Regions from separate parts of the Holdemania sp. 1001095H_141210_F2 genome, predicted to be linked through region 2. Evidence: predicted binding sites of a transcription regulator. Region 2 holds the regulator's gene; each other region holds the start of a gene.

What was found. The regulator Rex, encoded in region 2, represses fermentation and respiration genes when NADH is low (regulators of the CRP and FNR family bind a similar motif). The targets are predictions, from matches to a motif close to GTGAANNNNTTCAC.
Region 1: a site for Rex is predicted at 4,075-4,088, ahead of I2G61_RS13275 (flavocytochrome c). Genes of this name have one in related genera too.
Region 3: a site for Rex is predicted at 2,519-2,532, ahead of gap (type I glyceraldehyde-3-phosphate dehydrogenase). Genes of this name have one in related genera too.
Region 4: a site for Rex is predicted at 4,172-4,185, ahead of adhE (bifunctional acetaldehyde-CoA/alcohol dehydrogenase). Genes of this name have one in related genera too.

Annotation. Positions count from the first base shown of each region.
Region 1 covers NZ_JADNPO010000027.1:21,178-28,884, forward strand. Annotated here, with positions in the region: gene I2G61_RS13230 (hypothetical protein) at 1-19, shown strand, start outside; gene I2G61_RS13235 (helix-turn-helix transcriptional regulator) at 25-252, shown strand; gene I2G61_RS13240 (RNA-binding S4 domain-containing protein) at 297-560, shown strand; gene yabP (sporulation protein YabP) at 608-913, shown strand; gene yabQ (spore cortex biosynthesis protein YabQ) at 910-1,449, shown strand; gene I2G61_RS13255 (septum formation initiator family protein) at 1,606-1,944, shown strand; gene I2G61_RS13260 (AT hook domain-containing protein) at 2,191-2,889, shown strand; gene I2G61_RS13265 (hypothetical protein) at 3,140-3,403, shown strand; gene I2G61_RS13270 (GNAT family N-acetyltransferase) at 3,555-3,965, shown strand; gene I2G61_RS13275 (flavocytochrome c) at 4,151-5,716, shown strand; gene I2G61_RS13280 (ABC transporter ATP-binding protein) at 5,952-7,667, shown strand; gene I2G61_RS13285 (ABC transporter ATP-binding protein) at 7,651-7,707, shown strand, end outside.
Region 2 covers NZ_JADNPO010000002.1:237,666-245,372, forward strand. Annotated here, with positions in the region: gene I2G61_RS02485 (N-acetylmuramoyl-L-alanine amidase) at 1-627, opposite strand, end outside; gene I2G61_RS02490 (phosphorylcholine transferase LicD) at 643-1,455, opposite strand; gene I2G61_RS02495 (hypothetical protein) at 1,701-1,913, opposite strand; gene I2G61_RS02500 (hypothetical protein) at 2,001-2,861, shown strand; gene asnS (asparagine--tRNA ligase) at 2,987-4,369, opposite strand; gene I2G61_RS02510 (redox-sensing transcriptional repressor Rex) at 4,631-5,251, opposite strand; gene tsaD (tRNA (adenosine(37)-N6)-threonylcarbamoyltransferase complex transferase subunit TsaD) at 5,306-6,328, opposite strand; gene rimI (ribosomal protein S18-alanine N-acetyltransferase) at 6,325-6,774, opposite strand; gene tsaB (tRNA (adenosine(37)-N6)-threonylcarbamoyltransferase complex dimerization subunit type 1 TsaB) at 6,771-7,382, opposite strand; gene tsaE (tRNA (adenosine(37)-N6)-threonylcarbamoyltransferase complex ATPase subunit type 1 TsaE) at 7,379-7,707, opposite strand, start outside.
Region 3 covers NZ_JADNPO010000019.1:11,925-19,631, reverse strand. Annotated here, with positions in the region: gene I2G61_RS11350 (GGDEF and EAL domain-containing protein) at 1-1,491, opposite strand, end outside; gene I2G61_RS11345 (ATP-dependent Clp protease proteolytic subunit) at 1,856-2,437, opposite strand; gene gap (type I glyceraldehyde-3-phosphate dehydrogenase) at 2,592-3,602, shown strand; gene I2G61_RS11335 (helix-turn-helix domain-containing protein) at 3,814-5,901, shown strand; gene I2G61_RS11330 (DUF4339 domain-containing protein) at 5,888-6,154, shown strand; gene I2G61_RS11325 (ATP-binding protein) at 6,689-7,707, shown strand, end outside.
Region 4 covers NZ_JADNPO010000028.1:15,971-23,677, reverse strand. Annotated here, with positions in the region: gene I2G61_RS13395 (PTS sugar transporter subunit IIA) at 1-246, shown strand, start outside; gene I2G61_RS13390 (GntR family transcriptional regulator) at 434-1,132, opposite strand; gene adhE (bifunctional acetaldehyde-CoA/alcohol dehydrogenase) at 1,526-4,153, opposite strand; gene I2G61_RS13380 (peptidoglycan-binding protein) at 4,390-6,309, shown strand; gene I2G61_RS13375 (acylphosphatase) at 6,543-6,815, opposite strand; gene I2G61_RS13370 (calcium-translocating P-type ATPase, PMCA-type) at 7,322-7,707, shown strand, end outside.

The sequences.
Region 1 (7,707 bases), on a different contig from region 2:
GGGTCTGATGCAGGGATAACCTGAATGCGAAACCGGGTCAAAGAACTGCGCAAGCAGGCGGGACTGCGTCAGGAAGATCTGGCGAAGGAATTAGGCGTCAGCCGCCAGACGATCATCGCGATTGAAAACGATAAATACAATCCGACGCTGGAGCTGGCAATGAAACTGGCGCGGCGGCTGGGCTTGCACGTCGACGAAATATTCTGGCTGGAAGAAGACAGTCCCGGAAGGGCAGAAACGCCGCGAGCTTAAAAAGAGAATCAAACTATGGTATGATAAGAAGCAGAGGTGATGGAATGCGATTGGATAAATATTTAAAGGTGGCCCGGATCTTAAAACGCCGCACGGTTTCAAAGGACCTGGCGGATCATCAGCGCGTGCTGATCAACGGCAAAGTGGCCAAACCGGCCAGCGAAGTCCAGGCTGGCGACCTGATCACCGTGATTTTCGGCCAGCGTCAGCTGACGGTGCGCGTGACGGAAACCACTCAGTACACCCGCAAGGAAGACGCGGCTTCCATGTATGAGGTCGTGGAGGAAAAACGCGTCGAGCTGGAATAAACGAAACCTTCTGTTCATAGGTTGATAGGGAACAGGAGGTTTTCTTTATGAGTGAAAGTCTGTTATCCAATCCCTTGAAATTCGAAACGAATCCCTATCATAACGTGGTGATGAAAGACCGCAAAAGTCTGGATCTGACGGGAGTGAAGCAGATCGACAGCTTCGACAGCAATGAGTTTCTTCTGGAAACCAGCCAGGGCTGGATGCTGGTGCAGGGGAAGGATCTGACATTGGGCAAGCTGGATACGGAACGCGGCGAGGTCAGCATCCGCGGCCTGATCGACCGCCTGGAATATATCGTAAACAAAAAAGGACCGGGCAAGGAATCCTTTTTAGGTAAGCTGCTGAAATGATTCTGCTTCCCCAGCAGTTTCAGGCGCTGGTCTATCATTTTTTCAGCGGCTGGGTATTCGCCCTGACCTGGAGCGGCATGAACCGGCTGACGTGGCACTATCGACGCCATTTTGTGCGCTGGGTGATCGAAACGCTTTACTTTTTTCTTTTCGTCACGCTGATGTACGCCGGCCTGCTGCCGATTACCGGCGGGCAGACGCAGACGTATCTGATCGCCGTCTTCGTGCTGGGCGCCGCAGTTTACCTTAAATTTTACGCGATGACCTTTTCTCCCTTATTTGAAGGGCTTGTGCGCGGTATCGTCAGGCAGCTGACCGGATTTAAGAAACAAAAAGCGAAAAGTCAGGCGGCTTTTAAACATCGCCAGGAAATCCGGCATAAGAAAAGGGACGAAAAGCGGCAGAACAAAAAGTTGAAGCATCAGAAAAAACATCACGAAAAGCAGCTGAAGCGGCAGAAGAAAGAGGAAAAACGGCAGATCAAACGAAGCCGGAAACATCCCGGCCGTGTGCCGCCGAAGGAAGAATCTGACTGAAGTGCGGATTCTTTTCGTATTTTTTCATTTCAAGCGGTTGTAGCCGCAGTCAGTTCACCGGAGTTTCACTTGCGTTTAAATGAATTTTCAGTATAATAAAGATGCACCTAAATTTTTATCATTTTCGCAAGAAAACAGGCGAAGGAGGAATTGAACTTGACAGCTGAAAATAAAAATGAGCCGAAAACCGTCAAACCCAAAGGACGGAAAAAACGGAGCATGCTTGCAAAGTTCATCAGTCTGGTCGTAATCTGTTTTTCCCTGTTTATGCTTTACGGCGTAGTTAAGGAAATCTTAACGACGATGGAATTGAAGCAACAGATCTCCCGAGTTGAGGAAGAACTGAAAACACTCCAGGAAGAAAATAAATATCTGACACTGCAGCGGGATAAACTTGAAGATCCTGCTTACGTACAAAGCTATGCGCGGGGAAGCTTTATGCTTTCCAAGGAAGGCGAACAGATTTTCTATCTGCCGTCGGACGATAAGAAATAGCCAGGAAATACGCAATCACAGCCGGGTCTTGAAGACCCGGTTTTTTTGTTTTCCACCGCCTGGATCCCGTTGCGCCTGAAAGAATGATGTAGGATTACCTGAAAAACAAAGGAAAAATAAGCGATTTCCAGAGGTTAAATCCTTATAAATCAACTATTTTTCATACAACGACACGTTACGCGGGATTTCGACAAACCCCAACCCCTATAATGACGCTGTCAAGGTAAAGAAAGTGAGTGAATAAGGATGAAGGGTCCGGGAATCAACGATTATTTAAGAATACTTCAACAGAAGAAGCAGGAGGCGCATGATCGAGGGGAGAAATGGATAGAAATTAGTTCCAAAGAGCTGCATCAGGAGGTGTCGCCGGAACATGCGACAATGCCGACCTGTTGTCAGGCAATTTACAAACTGTTGTATCAGGGTGATGAAATTCTGCAGCGGCCGAAGGGACAGACCGGTTTTGGTTCGCATTTGCGCGTGCGGTATTACGTCGATAATCTGAATGACCGGGAAGCGATGTTCCCGCCGAAAAAACGCGGCCGGCCAGCCAAGAGCGAGGAACAGAAACGCCGCGACCGAATGCTGAAAAGCAGCCGGAATACGGAAGATCTGCGGCGGATTTTAGCGGCCTGGCTGAATGAACGCGGCTGGCAGACCACAGAGTTTCCCAACAAGATTCAGGCGGAAAAAGACGGAATTACCTGGATTATCGAAGTGCAGGGAACGCATCGCGGCCGCCGGCAGCCTCTGCCGGTGAAGATCAACGCGATTCTGAAAGACATCAGTGAGGATACGGCCAGCTCCGTTCGATACAGCGTCGCTTTTAACGATTCTTCAGTGTACCGCAAGCAATGGAGCGAGATTCCGAAGGTGGTCAAAAACAAACTGAATGTCAGCGTCATTCTGGCGGATAAAAGCGGGAATATTCAGGAAGTCAAATAATCGTCAGTTCAGGACTGAGCGAACCTCCTTTATAACAAAATGAAGAAAGATCCGGGATCAGAAAACGGATCTTTTTTTATGAAATCGAAAAAATTCGTGCATATTTCCAGGAAATGGATGAAAAAGTAGACTTTACCTGACGATTGAAATATAATTAGAATTACTGGAAAAACCTCTCATTTTTGACATAATCAGGACTGGTGCATAAAGTCTACTTTTTGAGACAGACAGGGAAAGACAGGTGAATGGCATGGAAGTTTTCGGGATCAACAGCGCGATTGAGCATATTCTGATCTTTTTAAAAAATGAAGTGAACGCCGCGGAGCTGACGGATTTACGAAAACCGGCTTATCAGGAATTGCTGCTTGCGGTGCTGATCGAATGTCCGCTCGGTTTATATCGCCTGGAAACCTGGCAGGAAGTCTTCCGCTGGCTGAACTGGACGTTGGTCTTTTCGGATTATGATGAATTGAAAGCGGCTTTGGAAAGCGCGCAGAGGAAAATGGAAAACTAAGAACTGCGGGCGCGGTTCTTTCTTTTACTTCCTGCGGGAAACCGAAGCGGCAAGCATAAACTGAAACTGACTGTCCAAACGCCAAAGCAATCCAACCGCCAGCGGTCAAACTGATCGGCGTTGTTGGATTGATAAGAAAAGGAGGCTCGCCATGATCATTCAAAACCTGCGTTCAGGCCGGGAAAACGAAATTCTGAGGCTGTATGAAGCTGTCGGCTGGACGGCCTATTTAAGTCAGCCGGAACGGATAAAACCCGCTTTCGATCACTCGCTCTGCGTGCTTGAACTCTGCGATGAACAAGACCGGCTGATGGGGTTTGTGCGGGCGGTGGGCGATGGTGAAACAATCCTCCATATTCAGGATCTGATCGTCGACCCGTCGATTCAGAATCAGGGATGGGGAACTCTGCTTTTAAAAACCATGTCGGACAGATACCCGCAAGTTCGTCAGAAAATCCTGTTGAGCGACGACGTCGCAGAAACGCTGCGCTTTTATCGTCGGCTGGGCTGGCAGCTGGTAACGGAGCTGCATTGTCAGGCTTTGATCAAAATCATTCGTTAGCAGAACGTCGTAAATTCGAAGATTAATAACTCAATAATCCGTTATTAATTTCCTTTCGTTATGAAAGAAAGCTGCGAAGCAACAGGTTTTAGTAAATTGTGTATAATTTGTGAAAAATTTCTTGATTCTCCGGCTTAAATTGATTACTATAAAAACGCAAAAGCATTTGCAAAGGAGAGAATGAAATGAAAAAATTAGTTGCTCTTACTCTTGCCAGCTTGATGCTTCTGGCGGGCTGCTCCAGCACGCCGAAGAACGACGGCAATGAGGCAACACCGACTCCGGAGGCGGCGGCGACAGAAGCTGACGTTATCGTCGTAGGCGCCGGCGGAGCGGGCATGACAGCGGCGATTGAAGCTGTAAACGCAGGCAAGTCGGTTATCGTGATCGAAAAGGCAGCGATGACTGGCGGCAACACCACGCGTTCTACCGGCGGCATGAACGCGGCGAATACACCGGAACAGGATAAGAATGATTTCGCGGAAGACGCGGGCGTCGAAAAGATGCTGGCGAGCGCGAAGGAAAACTATCCGGATTTAGCGGAGCTGACAGCCACGGTTGAAAAGCAGTATGAAGAATACAAAGCCAATCCGACAGGTTACTTTGATACCGAAGAGCTGTTTATGCTGGATACGCTGGTCGGCGGCAAGAACCTGAACGATCACGCTTTAGTTGAAGTTCTGGCGAATGAAGCGAAGAACGGCATTGAATGGTTAAAGACAATCGACGCGAACCTGTCGCAGGTCGGCAGCTTCGGCGGCGCGAGCGTCAAGCGGATTCACAAGCCGGTCAACGACGAAGGCAAGACAGTCGCAGTGGGTTCTTACCTGGTTCCGAAGCTGACAAAAGCAGCGGAAGACAAAGGCGTTCAGTTTGTAATGGAAACGGCGGCGACGGAATTAGTCGTTACTGACGGCAAGGTTACCGGCGTTAAGGCTGGCGATACGACGTATACCGGCAAAGCAGTTATTCTGGCGACCGGCGGTTTTGCGGCGAATACGGAAATGGTTCTGAAATACAAGCCAGATTATAAAGGCTTTGTCTGTACGAATGCTCCGGGCATGACGGGCGACGGCATCGTGATGGCAACGGCCATCGGCGCAGATACCGTGGATATGGAACAGATCCAGATCCATCCGACAGTTTCTCAGGAAACCAGCGCGTTGATCACAGAAGGTCTGCGCGGCGACGGTGCGATTCTGGTCAACAGCGAAGGCAAGCGTTTCTTTGACGAAGTCGGCACGCGTGATGCGGTATCGGCAGCGGAAGTTGCGCAGCCGGGCGGATTTGCATGGCTGATCGTCGACAACAAGATGGTCGAAGCTTCCAGCGTTATCGCGGGATACATCAAGCAGGGCCTGACGGTGGAAGGCGCCGACGTTGAAGCGTTAGCGGCGGCAATGGGCGTTGACGGCGCGGCGTTAGTTGAAACAATGGACAAGTGGAATGCCTGCGTCGAAGCCGGCAAGGATGAAGAATTCGGCCGGACCAGCTTCGCGAACAAGCTGGACGAAGGTCCTTACTATGCGATCAAAGTGGCTCCGGGCGTTCACCACACGATGGGCGGTCTGAAGATCAACACAAACACGGAAGTTCTGGATGCTTCCGGCAATCCGATTCCGGGTCTGTTCGCAGCGGGCGAAGTCACCGGCGGCGTGCATGGCGCTAACCGTTTAGGCGGCAACGCGGTGGCGGATATTATCGTCTTCGGACGGATCGCCGGCCAGCAGGCGGCGGCTTACGCAAACTAAGCAAGATTAACAATATCGAAGAAAGAGCGGATGTTCAGGCATGAATGTCCGTTTTTTTATGAATTTACCGTTAAAATAGGAAGTTTGAATTCTTTGTTTCATTTATTTTCTTTTGATGAATGCTATTTTTGAACTGGAAAGTTGATCGCGGACTGGTATAATGATAGAGAAAAGCTTAGCTTGCTAACTGTTGATAAAGGAAACTAAGTATGTGGAGGGGGAATGGGAATCTGTTATGGAACTCTTGAAGAAATACTTGAAACCGCTGCTGAAAGAGATGTCGATCAGCTTTTTGATGAAGACGCTGGGGGCGCTGGCGGTTTTGCTTCTGCCGTATCTGTTGGCGTATGTGATTGATACGATCGTGCCGACGAAGGACATTCAGCGGATTGTAGTTTACGGTCTGATCATGATCGCCGTGTCCATCGCGGGCTGGATTTTTGACATTAAGGCCAATCGGCTTGCCTCGCGCGTAGCCCGGGACGCCACGATTCACATCCGGCATGATCTGTTTGAAAAAACGATCCGACTGTCGTGCCGCAAGGGGGATGAATTTACGATTCCATCGCTGGAAAGCCGTCTGACCAGCGACACCTACAATGTCCATCGGATGATCGGCATGATTCAGCGAATGGGCGTCCGCGCGCCGATCCTGCTGATCGGGGGAATTGTGATCACGCTGATAATGGAGCCGGTGCTGGCGCTGGTGATGCTGGCGACGCTGCCGTTTATCACGCTTTTGGTTTACTCCAAAGCGACCAAGGGTATTCCGATGTTTACCAAGGTTCAGCGGGCACAGGACCGGATGATTTCCGTCGTGCGGGAAAACGCCCAGGGCATTCGCGTGATCAAGGCACTGTCCAAAGCGGATCATGAAAAAAAGCGTTATGAAACAGTCAATATGGGACTGGCGAACGAAGAACTCAAAGCCAATACCCGGATGGCCGCGATCAATCCGCTGATGAACCTGTTTATGAACCTTGGACTGGTCGGCGTCATTCTCGTCGGTGCGTGGCGGGTCAACGGGGGACTAAGTGAAACCGGCAAGATCATCGCCTTCACCAATTACTTTACGATCATTACCAACGCGATGATGTCGATCAGCCGAATCTTCGTCATGGTCTCCAAGGGCATCGCCAGCGCAAACCGGATTGAGGAAGTGCTTCAGGCCCACGATGAAATGGAAATCATCGCCGACGATTCTCCGCTCAATGACAAGATCGTTGAATTTGATCATGTCAATTTCTCCTATCTTGGCGTAAAGGATAACGTCGAGGACATCACGTTTGAATTGAAAAAAGGCCAGACGCTGGGGATTATCGGCGCAACCGGTTCCGGCAAGTCGACGATTCTGCAGCTGCTGATGCGCTTTTACGACGCAGACAGCGGCACGATCCGGATTCACGGCCGCGATATCCGCAGCTATGATCCGAAGGATCTGCGGAAGGAATACGGCATCGTCATGCAGAACGATTTCATCTTTCAGGATTCCGTGCGCGAAAACATCGCTTTCGGCCGACCGATCGACGACGAGCTGCTGGATGAAGCGACGCAGATTGCTCAGGCCCGGCCATTTATCAAGAGTCTGACCGATGAATTTGATTATAAGCTGAACTCCAAAGGCACCAACCTTTCCGGCGGCCAGCGCCAGCGGATATTCTTATCCCGAGCGTTTGTCAACAATCCGAAGATTCTGCTGCTGGACGATTCCAGCTCGGCGCTGGATTATGAAACCGACGCCCGGCTGCGCAAGGCAATCAATACGCACTTTGCCGATACGGCCAAGGTGATCGTTGCCCAGCGGGTTTCCAGCATCATGCACGCGGATGAGATTCTCGTGCTGGATCAGGGAAAAATCGTGGCCCGCGGAACACATGACGAGCTGATGCAGACCAGTGAGATTTACTCGTCAATCAGCGACAGCCAGATGGGAGGTGCGCTGCTTGAATAGAAAAGCGACAATCCGACGGTTGATCGGATATTTAAAGGAA
Region 2 (7,707 bases):
CCAGTCTTCCGGCTGCGGTTGGGTGCTCACCTGGATAAACACGTAGTTTTTTTGTAAAAACGGTTCTTCTTCCGGGTTGTCGAAAAGATTCTGATCGGCAATCAGCTCGATCTTTTTATTCGTGTTCTCCCGCGTCACTGTGTAGAAGGTATCGCGCAGTTTTTTATCACTGACAAGCTGTTTTTCTTTCAGATCCTGCATGATGAAAACCTGATAAAAGCCTTCGTCCAGATCTTCCAGAGGAATCTGACCGTCGGCGTTTTTTTCCATCATATAAACAAAATCCAAACCGCTGCATACATTGCGCAGAATGACTGTCTTGCCGGCAAAAAGATCCTGACCGCTGCGGTTATAGGTCTCATGATAAAGATTGAGCGTTTCTCCATAGTAAAGATAATCGCCCAACGACAACAGCTGCGCTTCATCAACAATCTGATTTTCAAACAGCTGCCGGGTTTTCTGATTACTCAAACCGCAGACGCCATACGTATCGACTTGTTTTTTCTGGCGTTGATTCAACAACCATTGCCCTCCATACGCGAGTATGCAGCAGGCGATAAAGATGAACAGGAAAGATTTCCAGCGCAGTTTGGAGCCGCGCGGGACATAGCTTGGTTCCACTGTCATGGTTTCCAAAACTCCTTATAACCGGATGTCAACGATATGTTTCGGTTTCTGTTCTTCTTCCGGCGGCAGCGTCATGTAGCTTGGTGCAATCGCTGTGCACAGGTATTCGTGCGGATGATGCGCAATCGGCAGCTGCGTATCCTCGAACGGAACATACTGAACAGGATAGATATCGTCATAATCAAAGATAAATGGTTTCAATGGACTCTTAAACGTCCATGTCAGATCAAAGCCGATCTTCTTGCTTCCTTCATTAAGTTTCCCATACATCCGGGCGTTGGAAACGAACCAGCGCTTGAGGAACAACGGATTCATGCCCAGGTTGTCAAAGAGAATGATAAACGGCATAATCAGCTGATTCAACATCCGAAGCGGCAAATCCATGGTTTTGCTTGCGGCGCAGTAATCATAAACAAAAACGTCGATGAAAATTCCGTCGCATTCAGTACAGCGGTTGGCTAACAACGTATTGACTTCTTTCAGATACGTTCCTTTTTTCCGGATCTTCATCCCCGGAATTAACGGATTATAGCGTTTATCCGTATCAAAGCATTGAAAGGTATAGCCTTCCGGAAGATCCTGCTTCAAAGCGACGATAAAGCGCTTGTAGTCTTCATAAAGCATGGCGATATCCGCATCGTCATCCCATGGAATAAAGCCCTGATGGCGAACCGCGCCTAAGGCGCTGCCGCCGTTGAGGAAATAAGGTATGTTGTATTTCTGGCAAATGCCGTCAATCATTTTGAGCATTTCCAAAAGCACCTTATGGACATCGGCAACGGTGATCTCGTTGCCGTTTTCATCTGTTTTTAATACGTATTTTTTCATGTCATCACATCCTACGCTCTATTATAAGAGAATTGAAGATCAACCTCAAGTTTTTTTAGTTTGTACGCAACGAAAGGGTCTGATTCTCAAAGGCTATGCCATAAATATACAGCCATTCAGGCTCCATGCATCTTTTTTTGGATATTTGTCATGCCTTCCCCAATTATTTCTAATTTGGCATTTAACTTTCAGTTTACCCTTGAAATGGCAATTCAAAAGAGTTAACATTAATTTGAAAGACAAACTCAATAAAGTATTTTTACAAAGTTCTGTTTTTTATGAGGCTTTTTCTGATTTTCCGCAATATTAAAGTAGAGGAGGTTTTTATTGCGATGGAAAATACGAAGAAACTTCATAACAACGATCCCCTGCAACCGCTGACGCTCTGTCTGGATTCCACTCAAATCCGTCAGCTTCTGGCCACCATTGATTTCCGAGAAAACGACGTCTTCCGCCACACCTTTGGCTCTGAGGATGAAATATCCAGAAAGATCCGGATCGCTTATTTCTCCGATCTCTTTCTCTGCCGGTTAGTCCGAACTTCGATGATGAATACCGAGCCTGTAAAAAATCATCGCGGCGAGAAAGGGATTCGATTTGATTTACTGATTAAAGCTGAAGATGAACGAGGAACCCTCCTGGTAATCAATCTTGAGATGCAGAACTATCAGATGAGTGATTCATTGGCAATGCGTTCGCAGGGATATCTGTCCCGCATTGTTGCCGATCAGCTCTGTGTTGGTGATCTGTATGAGTTTAATCCGGTCGTTCAGGTCATGCTTACCAACCATGTCCCGCAAATCCAAAAGAATGACGGTTATCTGCATGATTATCGTTATACGAAAGAAGAAAAGGCAGTTCCTTTACCGGACGGGCGATGTCGGATTCTTTGGGTGGAAATGGACAAGCTGGAAGCGCTGGAAAAGAAGCCGGTGGAAGAATGGAGGCTGTCGGAGAAAATACACTACACGGTTCGGTTCAGTCACGTTGCAGAAAAACAGAAGTGGATTCAGGAATTATCAGAAAAGGAGGAAATCATTCAAATGATGGAAGAGAAGAAAATGGATTTTTTAAGAGACACCAATTTGGCGCTGGCCCGGATGCGGGCCAGGTTTGACGAACGGGATGAACAGGTGGTTTATGAAAAAGGCATCGCTAAAGGGAAATCAATAGGCAAAGAGGAAGGAAAAATAGAAGGTCAGAAAATGTTGGTTAAGCTTGTGCTGAAACAGCGGATAGAGTTGACCGAGCAGGAAGAAAAACAAATCGAAGAACTTGACGGAGAAACACTTTTTGACCTTATTCAAAGCTTAGATGCAATTCATACACCGGAAGATTTTCATAGGCAAATCCATGAAAAAGCGAATCAAAATGTTCAAATGAAGCAAGCCGTTCTTCATCGTTAACTTTGGAAATATTAAAATGAAAAAGAGTTAAATATCCAAACGACGTTTAACTCTTTTTCATTTGTCAGTTCATCTTCAGTAAGATTAAATTGAATTGCCGAAAAGTTGATTGAAGGAAAACTCAATCAGAACAATAAGTTCTTCGGGGTACGGGCAAACGGGATCACATCGCGGATATTCTGCATTCCGGTAACATACATGATGAATCGTTCAAAGCCCAGACCAAAGCCCGCATGCTGGCAGCCGCCATAGCGGCGCAGATCCAGATACCACTGCAGTCCGTCTTCATGAACACCCATTTCCTTCATTCGGCTCTGCAGCACTTCCAGCCGTTCTTCACGCTGAGAACCGCCGACCAGTTCACCGACTGCCGGCACCAGCAAATCGCAGGCTGCCACAGTTTTCCCGTCATCGTTCATCCGCATATAGAACGCTTTGATATCCTTCGGATAATCGATCAGGAAGACCGGACCTTTTACAACTTCTTCGCACAGATAGCGCTCATGCTCCGTGTTGAGATCCATTCCCCAGGAAACCGGGTTTTCAAACTTTTTCCTGGCTTTCAACAGATGATCGATCGCTTCGGTGTATGGCATCCGGACGAATTCGCTGTTCAGCACATGATTCAGCCTTTCCAATAACGTGTTGTCAATAAACTGGTTGAAGAATTTCATTTCTTCCTGACAGTTGTCCATGACGTACTGAATGCAGTATTTGATCATATCTTCAATCAGATCCATATCATCTTCAAGATCTGCAAACGCAATTTCCGGTTCGACCATCCAGAATTCAGAAGCATGGGTCGTTGTGTTGGAGTTTTCCGCACGGAAGGTCGGACCAAAGGTGTAAACATCACGGAAAGCCATCGCAAACGCTTCCGCCTGCAGCTGACCGGAAACTGTAAGGTTTGCTTTCTTGCCGAAGAAGTCCTCTTCGTAGTTGCCATCATCACGGGTAGTGACGGTAAAGACCTCGCCGGCGCCTTCTGCGTCGTTGCCGGTGATGATCGGGGCGTTGACATAAACAAAACCCTGATCCTGGAAAAATTCATGGATCGCCATCGCCAGGACCGAGCGAACGCGGAAAACCGCGTTAAAGGTGTTGCTGCGCGGACGCAGATGTCCGATCTCGCGCAGATACTCAAACGAATGCCGTTTCTTCTGCAGCGGATAGGTGTTGTCGCAGGCGCCTTCCAAAATCACTTCTGTGACCTGCAGCTCAAACGGCTGCTTTGCCTGCGGCGTCAGCACGACTTTTCCCGTGACGGTCAGCGCCGTGCCGGTCAGATATTTGGACACGTCCTGAAAGTTGGCCAGATCGGAAGAATAAACCAGCTGGGCGTTGCGGAAATACGTTCCGTCGTTCAGCTCGATAAACCCGATGGAGCCGTTGTTGCGGTTGGTTCTGACCCATCCCTGCAGCTGGGCATACTCGATCTGATCGGTTTCCATGGTGCTGCCGGAACAGGCCATCTCGTAAAGTTCTCTGACGGTCATGAATGTAAGCATACTTTTCTCCTTTTGTTTGTTTATGAATAAAAAAACGTTCCTGATCAAGGAACGTTCAACAACGTGGTGCCATCCTCATTTACCCGGATGATCGCAAAATCATCGGGCCTCAGGGTGCGTTAACGCCGCCGACGGGATCGTCTACTGTCAGTTCTCCGATCCGGCTCCCAGAGTGTTCCGCATTCCCTGACTGAACTCCGGCTTTCACCCTGCCCGGCTCGCTGTGCTTCAGTAATAGGATCGTTCTCTTTTCGCTGCCTTCTACTTTTTCATATTGTTGGTTTCAAAAACCAGTTCCTGGATCGTGGATACAACGTCGATCGGCTTGACCAGAACTCCCTTGGGAACCTGGAAATGCTCATGCGAGAAATCAACAATCCCGGTAATGCCGCATTCGATCAAACGATCGGCTGCGTCCTGAACATTCGACGAAACGCACAGGATCGCGATTCGACAACCTTCTGGAATCTTATCCTTCATTTCATCAACGTGGTAAACCGGAATCGGCGTCTTCCCGACAGACTCCGGACGGATGTCAAAGGCACATACAATCTCGCCGACAACATGGTTCCAGCGATTGTAATTCATTAAAGCTTTCCCAAGGTTGCCTGCTCCGACAAGAATAATCTTCTCATCGAATCCCATGCCCAACTGCTCGTTGAATATTTCAATCAGGCGGTCAACGTCATAGCCATAACCTTGCTTCCCCAGCGATCCCAGGAATGAGAAATCCCGGCGGATCGTCGTGGACTCAATAGCCACATATTCCGAAAGCTCCTTGGACATGATCCGGGTTACGCCGGAATTTTTGAGTTTGCGTAAAGCTTTCAGATAGATTGGATAACGCTGCAGTGTAGCCTTAGGGACTGACTTTGTTGGCATACTATCAACCCCTTCTGCATTATTCTAGCACACTTGTTTTAAATTGTGAATGATTTAATGAATTGAACTTGTTTCAATTTCCATCGACGGGTTCGCGGCGATGTCCAACGAGCCGTTTAAACCGTGCGTATACGCCGTCCATCCCGCAGCGCCAATCATCGCGGCATTGTCCGTGCAGCACCATAACGGCGGAATCGTCAGATGAACCTCCGGCGTTTCCTGAATCATCTCCGAGATTTTCTCACGCAGGCGCGAATTGGCCGCCACGCCGCCTGCCAGCACAACCTGCTTCGGTTTAAATTCCCTGACCGCCTGCATCGTCTTTTTCAGCAGCGTGTCCAGCGCCGCTTCCTGGAAAGCGTAGGAAAGGTCTTCCTTGTTCAGCTCCTCACCTTTTTTACTTTCCCGGTCGATCAGCTGCAGGACCGCTGATTTTAGACCGCTGAAGGAGAAATCAAGCGGTTTTTCCGTCTTTGGCTTCGGCAAGGTGTAATGCGGATGTCCCTGTTTCGCCATTTTATCAATGACCGGGCCGCCCGGATATCCGGTTCCCATCACCCGGGAAACCTTGTCATAAGCCTCGCCGATCGCGTCGTCCTGCGTTGTGCCGAGGATTTCAAATGACCATTCATCCTTCATCCAGACCAGCTCGGTATGACCGCCGGACACCACCAGTGCAATCATCGGGAACCGCAGTTCGTCGACAAAGCGGTTGGCATAGATGTGCCCGATGATGTGATGCAGCGGGATCAGTGGCTTATCGTAATACCAGGCCAGGGTTTTCGCAGCCTGGACGCCGACGTGCAGCGAGCCGACCAGGCCGGGTCCCTGCGTTACCGCGATCGCCAAAATATCATCCATTGTTACTTCAGCCTGAACCAGCGCTTCTTCGATCACAACGGAAATATTTTCAACATGGATCCGCGAAGCGACCTCCGGCACAACGCCGCCGTATTTTTTATGGACGTTAATCTGTGAAGAAACGATGTTGGAACAGATTTTACAGCCATCCTCCACCACCGCGGCGGCTGTTTCATCACAGCTGGACTCAATCGCCAGGATTAAATTCCGTTTCATAAATTCCCTCCTATTGGTTTCATCATCAAATACGCATCTTCATGATTATCCTGATAATAACCTTTCCGGATATTGATAATTTCAAAACCATATTTTTTGTAACAGGTCAAAGCTGGGGCGTTGCTGACGCGAACCTCCAGCGAAATCATTTCGCAGCCATTCTCTGCGGCGCAGTTGATCATGTGATCCATCAGCCGCGAAGCCCAATGCTGACGGCGGTAAGGAAGATCCACGCCGATTGTCGTGATCTGCGCCTGATCGAACGTCGTCCAGATGCCGGCATAGCCGACAATCGTTCCTGCTTCGTTTTCAGCCACAAATAAATGAGAGTATGGGTTTTCCTTTAACTCATATTCATAGCTTTCCCGCGGCCAGGGCGAACTAAACAACCGCAGCTCCATTTCGCAGACAATTTCTAAATCGTCCAGCGTCATTTCCCGGATCATGCTTTTTTTACCAGATAGTCATCGGCCGATTTCAGGTACTCCGGCACTAACAGATGAACGTTCTCAACCTTCTGCCATTGCGGCCGCGCAAGGAGGAAAGCTTCTGCCAGATCGGGATAACAATCTTCCAACCCCAACAGGGAACAATCACCGACCAGTTCTAAATCGCCGGCTTCTTCAATCCGCGCCTGAATCTCGCTGAGCGGCAGCACGTCTTCTTTACCGATCAGTTTTCCCTTTTCAATAAATCCAAAATAAGCACGCTGGCTGCGGGCGTCCAGCAGTACGCCAGCTTTCTCTTTTCCAGCCCCAATCAGTTCCAACGTCGGCAGCGCATACAGTGGTAAATGCGCCGTAGAGCATAACACCTTGGCGATCGTCATCGCGATCCGCACGCCGGTGTAGCTGCCCGGTCCTTTTGTCACTACGACTTCGTTGATCGCCTTCGGCGTCAAATGACATTCCTCAAGCAATGCGGTTAACTGCGGAAAGATCATTTCCGACTGTCGCTTCCAGGAAGACAGGCAGCGTTTGCCGATGAGCTGATCATTCTCAATCAAAGCCAGCACCAGAAACTTACTGCTGGTATCCATACATAAAGTAATCATTTTAATGCCTCCATCAATTCGACATACTTTTCACTTTCGGTTTCCAAAACGATCTGGCGGCGATTCTCGCCTAAGCGACGCAGCGTAATCCGCAGCGGTTCCGTTTGATCCAGGTCTTCCATATATTCAGGCCATTCGATAACCGTCAGGCCCTCGCCGTCGATCATTTCCTCAAAACCCAGTTCCTGATGCGTCCCTTCCAGACGATAGGCGTCAAAATGATACAATGGCAAACGGCCTTGATAAATCTTCAATATCGTAAAAGTAGGACTGCTGACAGTGCGGGTGATTCCTAGTCCCCGGGCAATCCCCTGGGTCAGCGTCG
Region 3 (7,707 bases), on a different contig from region 2:
CTGCGACCAGTGCACGATGTTGTCCTGATTGCGGTTTTTAATAATGCAGCTGACGCGTTCCTCTCCCTGACGCAGCCGGTGAATCATCGCGAGGAAAGATTCCCCGAAGGGCGGCAGGATCAGTCCGCGGTCGATAAAATATTCCGGATTGACGGCGGTGTCTGGAAAATTGTAGCGGGCGCAGGCTTGCGGCGTACCGAGAATCTGATTGGTTTTAAAGTCATAATCAAACAGCACGCAGCCGACCTGTTCAAGAGCTTTCGTCATCCTCTGCTCGTTGATCGCGATGTTCAATTCCCGCTGCTTGCCCTCGGTGATGTCGAGCACAACGCAGTTGATCGTCTGGACGCTGCCGGTCAGCGCGAAAGAAGCATAGACCATCAGAAATAAAATGCCGGTTTTTGTCGGAACCCGCAGCTGATAGTGCAAGCCGGGCAAGCCGGCGGTGAAGGCTTCTTTGATCTGGGCTAAAACGGCATTTCGGTCATCGGGATGAACCATCCGGATCCATTCGTTTTGATAACGCTGACGGATTTCATCTTCCGAAGTCTGAAGCAGCTGATAAAACCGGCGGTTGCCGTAAAGCAGGGTCTGCGCGTCGTCGAGCTGAAGCAGGCAGATTCCACCCGGCAGATTGTCCGTTAACATCGCCATCTCATCGTTGCGCTGGCGCAGCTGACGAATCTGCGTCTCCAATTCAGCCTGACGTTCTTTCACAGCGTGGATATCGGCAAATCGAAGCAGGATCGCGATGCGGCCCTGATCTGTCAGAAAGCGGTAGCCCTGACATTGCCGCCACAAAGCCGTTCTGTCCCTGCGCACAAACCGCAGAGGCATCTGAAATTCATCGCCATGCTGAAAGGCGTCTTCACATTGGGTTTTCATCGTTCCGACATCGTCGGGAACCAGGATCAGATCAAGCTGATTCCGACAATGAGCATAGAATTCTTCGTAGGTGAATCCGAGTTGCTTCAGCAGCGGGGAACTGATATAAAACAACGGCATGTTGGCTTCCAGATACACGCCGGCCATCTCCGCCTGCAGCGCCGGTTCCGCCATTGTGAACGGCCGCGGATGGGCAGTGAAAAGTTGCGGCTGCGGCGAGAAGACCCGCGAGGCAGGCAGATCGAGGTCCAGCCGCACATAGACGGGCCGGGGTAGTTCTTCCAACGTTGCCCGCAGCTGCAGACAGGCGATCTTCCCGTCGGGATAGTCCAGCTCAAAGGCGGCGAACAGGGCGCAGAGATGGGGCTGTTCGCGCAGGACTTCCAGACTGATCCAGCGGATCTGCACAGGCGGGAGGGTCTGTTTATAGTAGCGGTTTAACGACAAAAGCAGATCGTCGCGGCCGGCAATCATGTCCGGATAGAGCCCGCGGCAGATCAGCGCTTCGCTCAACGCTTCCTTCAATGCCGGCCAATCCCGGCAAAGAAAGACGGCGTCCACTAATTGTTCAAAGGCTTCACGTAATTTAACTGTATTTTTTTCCATGATCGGTTTGCCTCATTTTCGATATCCGTGCGAGTTTGATTCTTATTTAATAATATAAGGATAGCATAACCCCGGGGCAAAAACCAGCGCGGGGTCAGCGGCGGACAGCGAATTTTCGGGAGCGGCAGGGGGTGGATAAAAAAACGGGCAGACTGAGGGTGGGCAAACCGGTCTTGAGCGGCAAAGTTTCGCTTCACTCGCCTTGAATTCAAACGATGGGAAAACAGGCGGAAATCAGTCGGATCGAAGGAAGCGGCAAGAACCGGCCATAACATAAAAAAAACGTCCGCAGAGAACCTGCGGGCGATTTAAGAGACCGGTGGATGGGAAACGGGGATTGGAAATTCGTGCAATCTTCGCAGCGTTATTTTTGTTTATGCACCAGATCGTCGATCAAACCGTAATTCTTTGCCTCTTCGGCGCTGAAGTAGCGGTCGCGGTCGCTGTCTTCGCTGATTTCCCGCAAACTGCGGCCGGTGTCGCCGGCTAACAGTGTATTTAAGCGCTGGCGGATCTGCAGGATATGCTCGGCGGCAATCTTGACGTCGGCGGCCTGTCCCTGGACGCCGCCCAGGGGCTGGTGAATCATGATTTCACTGTTGGGCAGGGCATAGCGCTTGCCGCGGGTTCCTCCGGCTAACAGGACGGCGGCCATACTGGCAGCCATGCCCATGCAGATCGTCGATACGTCGCAGCGGATCAGCCGCATCGTATCGTAAATCGCCAGCCCGGCGCTGACGCTGCCGCCAGGGGAATTGATATACAGCTGGATATCCTGAGACGACCGCGAGGCCAGGTATAACAGCTGCGCGCACAGGCTGCCGGATACCGTGTCGTCAATCGGCGAGGTCAATAAAATGATCCGCTCCTTCAACAGACAGGAGATCAGATCGTAAGCCCGTTCGCTGCGGGCGGACTGTTCAATAATCGTAGGAATTAAGGTCATGGAGAAGACTCCTTTCCTTTTACAGTATGCCAGAATTCAGCGGATCAATACCTCGATGAAAAAAAATTGTAAAACCGTCAAGTGAAGTCATTCACAATTGACATTTTATGCCTTAAACACTATAATTAAGTCGTGTCATAAGGAGGTCTATAAAATGACAGTAAAAGTTGCGATTAATGGTTTTGGACGCATCGGACGTCTTGCTTTCCGCCAGATGTTTGTAGCCGAAGGTTATGAAGTTGTAGCCATCAACGATCTGACAAGCCCTAGAATGTTAGCTCATCTGTTGAAATATGATTCAGCTCAGGGCCCTTTCACAGGACATACAGTTGAAGCGAAGGAATCTTCGATCGTTGTCGACGGACACGAAATCGAAATCTATGCGAAGGCTGACGCGAAAGAACTGCCTTGGGGAGAACTGGGCGTTGACGTCGTTCTGGAATGCACAGGCTTCTATACATCGAAGGCAAAGGCTTCCGCTCATATCGAAGCCGGCGCGAAGAAAGTCGTCATTTCCGCTCCTGCCGGAAACGATCTGCCGACGGTTGTCTTCGGCGTTAACGAAGGCGTTCTGACAAAGGAAGATACCGTAATTTCCGCGGCTTCCTGCACCACGAACTGCTTAGCTCCAATGGCGAACACATTGAACAAATACGCTCCGATCGTCAGCGGCATCATGACGACAGTTCATGCTTACACAGGCGATCAGATGACTCTGGACGGCCCTCAGCGTAAAGGTGATCTGCGTCGTGCTCGCGCGGCTGCGATCAACATCGTTCCAAACAGCACCGGCGCTGCCAAAGCAATCGGTCTGGTTATCCCGGAACTGAACGGCAAGCTGATCGGCTCTGCTCAGCGTGTACCGGTTCCGACAGGCTCCACAACGCTGCTGGTTGCGGTTGTTAAGGGCAAAGATGTTACAAAAGAAGGCATCAACGCTGCGATGAAGGCTGCTTCCAACCCGTCTTTCGGATATACGGAAGAAGAACTGGTTTCCAGCGATATCATCGGTATCACGTATGGTTCCCTGTTCGATGCAACACAGACCATGGTTACCAAGATTGACGACGATACTTATCAGGTTCAGGTTGTTTCCTGGTATGATAACGAGAACAGCTACACAAGCCAGATGGTTCGTACAATCAAATACTTCGCTGAACTGTAAGAGCGAAAGTCAAAGGCATAAAGAAAGCGGCTTTTCCAAAGTCGCTTTTTTTGCGCTTTTTTGTGGAAAAAAATAAAAATTTGACAGGAAATCCCCGGTAAAAACGGACTTTGCGGTCCACAGCGGTTGACAATCGGAGTGAAAACAGGGATGATATTAATGGATTTTTATGGCCCTTTTTATATCACAACAGAGGAAAGGAGTGCTGGACATGAATAAGCTGCCTGAGAAATTAACACAGCTAAGAAAATATAACGGGTTTTCACAACAGACTGTCGCCGAGAAAGCGCAGGTTTCGGTTCTGGATTATATGGCATGGGAGAACGGAAGAGCGATTCCGGATGTGGATCATCTGATCTTATTAGCGGAATGCTTCAATGTCAGTCTGGATGAGATGGTCCGCAACGAAGCAGTGAAGCTTCCGGAAAAGGATCTGCATGAAACACTGGATATTCCATTTATGAAGAAGCCGGAGGAGGAAGTGCCTGCCCCCCCACTGATCAACGAGCCGATTCCGCCGCAGGAAAAGCTGGGTCAGACGCGCGTCATTCCGGCCGTGAAAGATCTGGAGAAGACCAAACCGCTGAACGTTGTTAAAGAATCCCCGGTATCGCCGCATGCCGCCGGTACAGCCCGGCCGAAACCCGGACCGGCCAGCGTCAAAAAGAAGAAACAGACTCAACTGATCGGCGCGGCTGTGGGGATCGGATTAGGCGTGCTGCTTCTGATTCTGGCGCTGAACGGCTTGAGTGGCGGAAAAAAGGAGAACGTCACCAACATCATGACCGCGGAAAATCGGATTGCGGCGGGCGAGGAGTTCACGCTGGTGCTGAATACCGACGGGACGGTGAAAGGCCAGGGCAGCAACGACGAAGGTCAGCTTGACGTCGGCAGCTGGGCGAACATCACCTCCATCAAGGCGGGAGCACGGCACAGCGTCGGCTTGAAGAAAAACGGCACGGTCGTCGCGGCCGGCAGTTCCCGGCAGCATCAGACCGAAGTCGGTGAATGGAGCGGGATCACGGCCATTGCGGCAGGTGAAAATCACACGTTGGGATTAAAAAAAGACGGGACTGTTGTCTGTACTGGCGACAACAGCGCTAAACAATGTGAAGTTTCTGAATGGAAGGACGTTGCGAAAATCGCCGCGGGCGGAGATATCAGCGTCGGCATTACCCGGGAAGGAAAAGTCCTGACCGCTGGCAGCAGCGCGGATGTATCCTCCCTCACCGACGTGCAGAATGTCGTGATCAGCGGCGAAACGTTGTTGATTATAAACAAGTCCGGAGGCCTTGACTGCATCCCGGGCAAAACCGGCGTCTGTCCGGCGAAGACGCCGTCGAACATCACGATGGCCGCTGCTTCCGCAGAGCACGTCCTGCTGCTTGGCAGCGATGGCACGGTGAGCGCCGAAGGCGATAAGGAATACGGCCGGCTGGAAGTTGAAGCATGGAAAGATGTGATCGCGGTTGCCGCGGGAGACAAGCATTCCGTCGGTTTGCTGAAAAATGGCAGTCTGGTTGCATCCGGAGATAACAGCCGCGGTCAGAGCGAAATGAACGATAACCACGAAGAAGAAAAACAGCTGGAGGCGGTTAAAAATATCACGATCAGTCAGACTGGAGATCAGATCAAAATCAGCTGGGATAAAGTGGAAAACGCGGATTACTATGAAGTCAGCGCCGCTTTGAAAAAGGAATATTCGGCCAAGATCGACGGAACTTCCGTTTCCTTAAATGGAAATTTATTCGAGGATGGCAAGCAGGTGACTTTCAGCATCGTCGCGTATTCGCGACAGGATGGTTTCAAGCCGTCGGAAGCGGCAACGCAGGTTTTCAATTATTTCGCTCCGACCGCTACGCCGTCGCAGACGCTTGCTTCCGTCGCTAACGTCAAGATCAGTCAGGACGCCAACAATGTCCGAATCAGCTGGGATGCGGTGGAGAATGCCGATTACTATGAAGTCAGCGTTACCAATCAAAACGGCTATCATGAGAAAGTCAGCGGGACCTCGGTTACGCTGCCCAACAGTTCCTTTGAGGATGGCAGACAGGTAACGATCACGATCATCGCCGGATCCAACAGCACGCTGTATGAGAATTCGGTGGAATCCGTTACCAATTACAATTATATCGCGCCGACTCCGACCCCAACGCCGACCCCAACGCCAACCCCGACGCCAACGCCAACGCCAACGGTGCTTCCGTCGCCGTCAGAATCATCGGAGCCGACGGCGACTCCGGAGGATGGGGGTCAAGGCGCAGATCAGGAAAGCGAGGATAATCATGGAAACGAATAATCGCTGGTATGTGCGCAGAAAAGATGGAAAGAAAGATGGCAGTTTCTCTGACGCGGAGCTGGCTGCTTTGATCAGTAAGGGGATCGTCGAGCCGGAGGATGAAATCTGGACGATGAAGATGACCGACTGGATGGCATTGAAAGATTCCATTTACAGTTTCTATCTGCCGCGTGAAGAAATGCCGTTCGTCCTGGAAGACACTGAAGTAGCGTTACAAACGGAAGTTCAATCCGCAGCTGACGAACAAGTTTAAGAAGCATAAAGAAAAACCGATTTCTGGGTGAAGGAACCGGTTTTTTTTATTGGGTGAGAAAAGAGAGACGAGCGTTAAACATTACAGCTCTGTGTGGGAAACCGGTGTTACATGTCAGGGTCGTTGTTCCGCTGATCCTTTAAAATGAACAGACAGTTCAACAGGCTTAACGTATCAGTGTCGGCCAGATCCAGTCCCCAATCTTCCCGGAGTTTTCCAATTCGGTAGAAAGCCGCAAAGCGGTCAGGCTGGAACGGAGCTGCCTGGCCGTTCTTTCAAGCCGCTGCGTATGGACTGTTGCCCCGGAGTATAGAATTTGTTTAACACAAACAGTTCCTGATGATTTCCACGTTCCACGATGTCGCCGTTACGCATAATCAGGATCTGATCGGTGCTTTAAAGGGGGAACATCAGGGCCTGTTTGCCCGGGATTGGAGTTCAAACAACGGTCAGGAGAATAAGAATTGTCCAAAACGGGTTGAATCTTGACCAAATTAGTTGCTTTTCTATACTTCTTTAAGGAATGATGTTAAAATGAAAACGATAACAATTTACTTGCCGAAAGAGGGTAAGATGACGATGGGGACGCTTTTGACAAAGCTTGAGCCAGCCTTGATGCTGGGATTATTTTTTCTTGCGGAGCTGCTGGCCGCGCTTTTTCTGTTGTCTGTATGGCAACGCTTACAGGTAAAGCAAAAGCAGGACAAGATCGAAACCTCTGCCCGGAATCAGGGCGACGCTCTGCTCTTAAAACAAACGAAAGCGGCGCTGCTGACGCTGCGTTTAAGCGACAAGATGCCGCTGGCGGCGTCCAGCGGTCTCAGCGCGCTTACGGGACTTTCATTTTCAGAGCTGAAGAGCGATATTCGAAAGCTGATGGACATTGGCGATCCTGCGGAAAGCCGGGCTTTTTTAAAACGTTACCAGAACTGGGACGGGACTGCGCTGCTCCATCAGCAATTTCAGACAGTAAATTCCAATCGGTGGCTGCGGTTGACGGTACAGCGCAGCGAGGATCAGACGGCTGACATCTTTCTGTTTGAAGACTGGACGGAAAATCATGAAACGATGCGGGCATTGGAAGTTCAGCTGGAAGAAGCCGAGGCCGCCAGCCAGTCGAAAACGACGTTCCTGTCCAAGATGAGTCATGAAATCCGCACGCCGATGAACGGCATTGTCGGCATGCTGACGCTGGCTCACCATGCGCTCGACGAAAACGCGCCGGCCATCGTTTATCTGCACAAAGCGGAAGAATTAGTTCAGTATATGCTTTCCCTGATCAACGATATTCTCGACATGTCGCGCATTGAAGCCGGGCGGATCGAGCTGGAAGAAAAAGAATTCGACATTCAGGATTTAGCGGAAAAACTGCGCAGTCTGTTTCAGAAAAATGTGGAGAACAAAGGCGTGCAGTTTATTGTCGAGCTGCTGGATTTTGACGTGCATAATTTAATCGGAGATGAACTGCGAATTTCGCAGGTGGTAATCAATTTTATCTCCAATGCCGTAAAATTTACCGAGCATGGGGAAATCCGCGTAACCTTCCGTCAGAT
Region 4 (7,707 bases), on a different contig from region 2:
AACGAAACTTACTGCATCGTCACTGATCTGTTCGGCGCCTCTCCCTTTAACGCCGCGATGCAGGTCTGCGCGAAAGAGACAGGTTTCGTTGTAACCGGCGTGAATCTGGCTTTGCTTCTGGAGCTGTTGACGCTGCCCGCATCCAAGATGACGCAGGAACGATTGAAAACGCTGATCGAGCAGGCGCAGGATCAAATTCGTTGTTATGATCCGGCAGCTCTGATGAAATCATCCGATTCAGTATAACCGGAAATCAACCCCATCGACGGCTTGACGTGTTTAAGCCGCTGATGGGGTTTTTGTTTTGACCTCAGGTCTTTTATAAAACGAAAAAGCTCCAACAGGAATACTGGAGCTTGAAGATTCGTCGCAAGCCGGTTTCTCAAGGGCGATCACGCCGGTTTCTCCGCGCGCTGCTTTCTCAACGATCTCGCTAACGTGTGTTATTTAAATGGACGACATATTTGTAATCGAGCGCCCGATAGCTGTTTTGCGAAAACTCAATCGGTTTGTTGTCCGCAGTGTAGGTAATCCGCTCCCGATACATGATCGGTTCATCTTCGCTGATGAATAGTTCCTGTTTCAGCTGGCGCGAGGCGATGCGGGCTTCTATGATTTCATCCGCGCAGCCGATCTGAATTCCCAACGTTTCATATAACTCATAAAGCGAGGTATTTTCATCCAGATCTTCCGGTTTGATCAGGCAGCCGATCTGCGGGTGAATATACGTGTCATGAACGCCGATAATCCGGCCGTTCTTTAAACGCAGCCGTTTTAAAAAGTAAACCTCCCCGCCTAACGGAAGCTGAAGATATTCGCTGACCAGCGGATTGGCAGGCTCGGTTTTAAACTGCAGAATGATCGACGAGGGCCGGCCGCCGGATTTCTTAAGCGAAGTTGAAAAACCAACGACCTCGCCAAGGTTGCTGTAGGTTCTTAACGGCATCACTTTTGCCAGTTTTCCCCGTTTGCGGCTGATATAGCCGGCGTCTTCCAGATCTTTCAGCGATCGGCGGATAGTGATCCGGCTGACATTGAATTCTTTCTGAAAATCGAGTTCCGAAGGCAGACTTGAATTCTCAGGATATTGCCCTGTTTCTATCCGACTCAGGATAATCTCATAAATTTTCATGTATAAAGGCGCTTTTTTTTCCGACGCATTCCCATTGATTTCCGAGGTCATTCTATAAGATTCCTTCCGCATGGTAGATCAATTTTATTGGCCTCATTATACCATGGATAAAGTGGGTTTTCAATGTAACCCGGCCGTTCTGACGCTGCGGAAAGTTACGGTGTCCGCGGGTTTTATGCGGCAAATTTTAAAATAAGCTTGAACGATGAACGAAAACAAAGTCTGACGGACTGCCTTGTTTTCTCAATCCGGTATACTTTTAAGCGTAAACAGAAAAATCCCGACCCGGCGAAGCGGCGCCGGAACGGGATTCAGGAAAGGTGGAACGTCTGAACTGAGGAATATCAGTTCCAACAGAAATGATTGGTATGAAGAAGGGAAAGGCGGACTCGTTTATTTCGTGTAATAGCTGGTGTCGCCTTCATAGGAAGCCCGCAGGATGTCGATCATATCGTTGACCATCGGCACGCGCGGATTGGCTGGGGAGCACTGGTCCTCGTAAGCCAGATAAGCGATCTTTTCCTTCGCGCCGTCCCAGGCCTTTGCATCCAGACCCTGTTCCTTGAAGCTCATCTTGATGCCGCAGTCCGCGCCCAGATCCGCGCAGGCTTTGGCATAGGCGACGACGCCTTCTTCAACGGTGTTGAATTTCAGGCCGATCAAGCGGGCCAGTTCCGCGTATTTCTCATCGGCTTTGTAATAGTTGTATTTCGGCCAGACGCCCGGCTTTTCCGGCTTGGTTCCGTTATAGCGGATGACGTATGGCAGTAAGATCGCGTTGGCGCGGCCGTGCGGCACGTGGAATTCAGCGCCGATCTTGTGCGCCAGAGAATGATTCATGCCTAAGAATGCGTTGGCGAAGGCCATGCCCGCCAAGGTTGCGGCGTTATGCATCTTTTCGCGCGCTTCCGGATCGTTCTTGCCGTTGGCAACCGCCCGCGGCAGATATTCGAAGACCATCTTGATCGCCTGCAGCGCCAGACCATCGGTGAAATCAGAGGCCAGCGTGGAAACATAAGCTTCCGTCGCATGCGTCAGCACGTCCATGCCGGTGTCGGCAGTAATCGAAGCCGGCAGACTCATCGTCAGGGCTGGGTCGACGATCGCGACGGTCGGCGTCAGGGAGTAATCGGTCAGCGGGTATTTCTTGTTTTCCTCTTTATCGGTGATGACGGCGAACGGCGTTACTTCTGAACCGGTGCCGGAAGTCGTCGGGATGCAGACCAGCTTGGACTTTTTGCCCAGTTCCGGATAGCGGAAGGCCCGCTTGCGGATGTCCATGAACTTCTGCTTCAGATCGTCAAAGTTAACGTCCGGCTGTTCGTAGAATAACCACATGCCCTTCGCCGCGTCCATTGAGGAACCGCCGCCGATTGCGATGATCGTATCCGGCCGGAACGCCTGCATCAGGCTCAGGCCCTTCTTGACGGTCTGGATGGACGGATCCGGTTCGACGTCGCAGAACAGCTGAACCTGAACCTTGTTGCGGCGCTGTTCCAGCTGATCGGTAACGCGGGTGACATAGCCCAGATCGACCATTGAGCGGTCGGTAACGATGAAGACCCGCTCCACGTCCCGCATGCTGTGGAGATATTCGATGGAATCTCTTTCAAAATAGATCTTGGACGGCACTTTAAACCACTGCATATTGTTTCTCCTTTTTCCGATCTTCTTGATATTCAGCAGATTGACGGCGCTGACGTTGTCCGATACGGAGTTGTGGCCGTAAGAGCCGCAGCCCAGGGTCAGGGATGGGATAAAGGAGTTGTAGACGTTGCCGATGCCGCCGAAGGTGCTCGGTGAATTCCAGATGATCCGGCAGGCTTTGATCCGTTCGCCGAAGCGCTTGGCCAAATCCGCGTTGGCGGTGTGGATGGCGGCGCTGTGACCGATGCCGTTGAACATGACCATCGCTTCCGCCTTATCGAACCCATCTTCGACCGATTCCGCTTTCAGCATGGCCAGCACCGGCGATAATTTCTCGCGGGTCAGCGGTTCGTTCGGTCCGACTTCCTTACATTCCACGATGATGATGCTGGTGCGCGGATTGACGGTGAAGCCGGCCCGCTCGGCGATCCAGGCGGCGGACTTACCAACGATATCCGGATTCAGCTTGGCTGCGCCGACATTTTTGGTGAAGGCCTTGACGCCGAACATGTACTGCTCGAGCATTTCTTTTTCTTTCTTATTTGCATAGTGGACATTGTAATTTTTGAACTGATCCTTGACGTCGTCATAGATTTCCTTGTCGACGATGACGGCTTGTTCCGATGCGCAGATCATGCCATTGTCAAACGCCTTGGACAGCGCGATGTCGTTGACCGCCTGTTTGATATCGGCGGTCGTTTCAATGTAGGCTGGAACGTTGCCCGCGCCGACGCCCAGGGCCGGCTTGCCGCAGCTGTACGCCGCCTTGACCATCGCGTTGCCGCCGGTAGCCAGGATCGTTGCGACGCCCGGATGATTCATCAGCGCCGAGGTTGCTTCCATGCTCGGATGTTCGATCCACTGAATGCAGTTTTTCGGCGCGCCCGCTTTGACCGCCGCTTCATAGACGACCTTGGCGGCCGCAACGGAGCACTGCTGGGCATTCGGATGGAAACCGAAGATGATCGGGTTTCTCGTCTTCAGACAGATCAAACTCTTGAAAATCGCGGTGGACGTCGGATTGGTGACCGGGGTGACGCCGGCGACGACGCCGACTGGTTCGGCGACATAGGTTAATCCCTGAACCTCGTCTTCCTTGATGACGCCGACCGATTTTAGATGCCGCATATGGTTGACAACATATTCGCAGGCGAACAGATTCTTGGTGGCCTTGTCTTCAAAGACGCCGCGCTTGGTTTCCTCAATCGCCAGTTTGGCTAATTCGCCGTGTTTATCCAGGGCTGCGACCGAACATTTGGCGACGATGTAGTCGACCTGATCCTGATCCAGCTTTAAAAAGTCATCCAGGGCTTTCAAGCCGTTTTCAACTAATTGATTGACTTCCGCCTGAGCCGGGCTAAGTGTTTCTTCCATCAGAATATCCTCCTTGTTGTGAATTGTTTCACTTGTCTTTACGGGTGTGATTATAGCATGTCGAAATGGACGTTGCAATAGGCTTATGACAACTTTTTCACAAGTAAACGGTTACATTGAAAAAAAGTTTTTCCGGTACCGCTTACATCAAAATTCTTCAGAAATCGACAGAATTCCGACGGCCTGCCCAGCTGAAAAAGCCGCCGCCGCATATCGTAGCAGTGGAGGTGACAGCGATGCAATATGGTACTTTAATCGTAGAAGTAACCGTCGCTCAGCAAGCACTGCCGATCGAAGGCGCGGCGATCTTGGTGACTAACGAAGATCAGACCATCAACCTGCGGTTAAGCAGCGGAGCGAACGGGAAGAGTCCGGTAATTCGAATCGAAGCGCCCGACCGCGAGTTGAGCTTGAATCCCGACAACCAGACAACCCCGTACGCGCAGGTGCATGTAACGGTGTCCAAGGCCGGATTTGCGGACCGGACATTCCGCAACGTTCAGATTTTTGCGCAGGAGGAAGCGCTGCTGCAGGTGGACCTGCTCAATGCCGACGAGGAACTGGCCCCGCAGTTTGAGGAATTCATCGAGATTCCCGAACATGCCCTGACCCGTTCCATGGCCCGTTCCTGCGGCTGCTCGCGCGGGGGCTGCTGCGGCTTTAACGAGAGTGTTGCCGCGGGCGATGCCGAGGAATCAATCGCGCCGTACATTCTGGATTATCCGATTATCCCGAAATATGTAACCGTGCATCTGGGCCGGCCGACATCCAATGCCCAGAATGTGACGGTAACCTTCAAGGACTACATTAAGAATGTAGCGTCCAGCGAAATTTATCCGACCTGGCCGGAACAGAGTCTGCGCGCGAATATCTACTGTCAGATTTCACTGTGCTTGAACCGTGTGTATACCGAATGGTACCGCAGCCGCGGTTATTCGTTCGATATCACCAACAGCACGGCGTTCGATCAGTATTTCGTGTATGGCCGGGATATTTTTACCAGCATCAGCAAGATCGTCGACGATATTTTCAACGAATATATCCGCAAGGTAAACACGGTCAATCCGTATTATGCGGAATATTGCGACGGCCGGCAGGTATGGTGCAAAGGCTTAAAGCAATGGGGCACCGTCGATCAGGCGAACAAGGGACTCAACGCTTTCGAAATCCTGCAATATTATTATGGCGACGATATTGAATTGATTGACACAAGCCGGATCGAAGGGGTTACCGGATCGTTCCCGGGCTTGAATCTGCAGCGCGGCGTGCGCAGCGACAGCGTGGCGATCATCCAGAATCAGCTGAACCGGATTGCCGTGAACTATCCGAACATTCCGCCGACCTATCCGATCGACGGCATTTTCGGGGAAGGCACGGAAAATGCGGTCAGGGCGTTTCAGCGTCAGTTCTCGCTGACGGCGGACGGCATTGTCGGCAAAGCGACGTGGTATAAAATTTCCTATATCTATGTGGCGGTGAAAAAGCTGGCCGAACTGAGTTCTGAAGGTGTTGAGGACCGGCTGCCGGGCGTTTATCCGGGAAGAGCGCTGCGCCAGGGCGACCGCAATGTCTATGTGCAGGAAATTCAGTTTTACCTGCAGAAGATCGCGCTGTTTACCTCGCGCGTGCCGACGGTGAAGATCGACAGCAGCTTCGGCGCTTCGACCCGCAACGCTGTCGTGGCATTTCAGCGGCTGGCAGGCTTAACGCCGGACGGCATCGTGGGCCGGCAGACCTGGGATACCCTGGTGCGGGCGTATCGGGAAACGCAGTCGATCGTCCCGCCGCTCTCACAGAAGATTCCGGCCTATCCGGGAACGTCGCTGCGCTTAGGCAGCCGCGGTGAGAATGTCAGCATCATGCAGATGGCGCTGAATGTAATCAATCAGGGCTGGGGCAATTCCAATCAGCTGGTCGTCGACGGCATCTTCGGTGCGGCGACGGAAGCAGCGGTGCGGGCGTTCCAGACCCGCGTGGGCTTAACGGCTGACGGGATCATCGGACGAAATACCTGGGGTGCGATTTCCGAACAGTACAGCATTGCGACCAACAACGCGGTGGCTTTGTCGGAACAGAATTTCGAGTTGTACCGGTTCTTATATGAGAACTATACAAGCTTGATGTATTCCGTGGATAACGATCAGTCGAATTTATAACGAGAATCTTCACGTAACGAGAATCTTCACGGCAGGAATTGAATTAAGCCATGAAAAAGGTTCGCCTGTAAGCGCGGACCTTTTTCTGTCTGGATTGCATGAGGAACAATCGCATTCGCGATACGTCAGACTGCGGCGGAGGATGCTGCAGGAGGCTTAAGTGCGGGCGGCCTGTAAAAATAAAAAGATGCCGCAAGTCGGGCATCCAGAATAAAGCTTCATGAATTTCCAAGTCAATAACGAACGGTAAACCGTTTTTCTTTTAATTGAGTAGGGATCGGCTTGCAACTGAGGTTTTCGACGTGGATAAACCGGTCGCCCCTGCGGATCCGGCTCAGCAGTTGATGCAAAGCTGCGGTTTCGCCCTGCAGCTCCATTTCCACCATCCCGTTTTCCATGTTGCGGATCCAGCCTGTAATTTGCAGCGAATTGGCCAGCGACTGGACAAACCATCGAAAGCCCACGCCCTGGACCTGTCCCTGAACTACGGCATATATTCTTTCCATGATGTCTCCGCCCTTTCTGCTTTTATGAATATGGTTCACCCTTGTTTAATCTCATTGTACTGCGAAGAAGGAAGGCCTGTCCAGCGAAGAACGTGCTGAAAATATGAATTTTCAAGATGATAAGTTTCTGTTTTCCGGTTACAATAAGATTGAGGTCAAAAATCCGATCTGCTGGAAGATGGATGCGCAAAACAGACTTTAAAAATCTGATCAGCCTGATCAAAGAGCTCCTGGCCGCAAACAGAAAATGAATTGGGCTACACTTGTGTTTAAATGTCTAAATCTGGAAGATGAATGCTTGACAGTTCTTCAACTGAATGATATATTACGCTTGCCATTGGATCAATGGGGAGTAGCTGCGCAGCGATGCGTGCTGTATTCGTCATCACGATCTGTTCTTACAGATCCGGATGCAGCAATCAGAAATGATGGGCAAGACCGTTATCTTCAGGTTTTGAAGGTAGGCTTGCCTTTTTTTGTGAAGGCAGCGAAGGAGGAAGATGTAGATGAAAACCAGTCAAACCGCGCAGGAAGTGATCGAGGAATTAGGCAGCGATCTGAGCGCCGGGCTTACCGAGCAACAAGCAAAGGAACGGACAGAACGATATGGGTATAATGAACTGCAGGAAGTCAAGAAGGATTCTTTGCTGAAACGTTTCTTACTGCAGTTTACCGATCCGCTGATCATCGTTTTGATCTTGGCGGCACTGATTTCCATTATTGTGGATCCGGGCGAGTGGATCGACAGCCTGATCATTGTGATCGTCGTGCTGTTCAACGCAATACTGGGCGTCGTGCAGGAAAATAACGCGGAGAAATCGCTGGAAGCGCTGAAGAAGATGAGCGCGCCGCAGGCGAAGGTTATCCGCGGGGGACAGAAAAGAGTGATTCC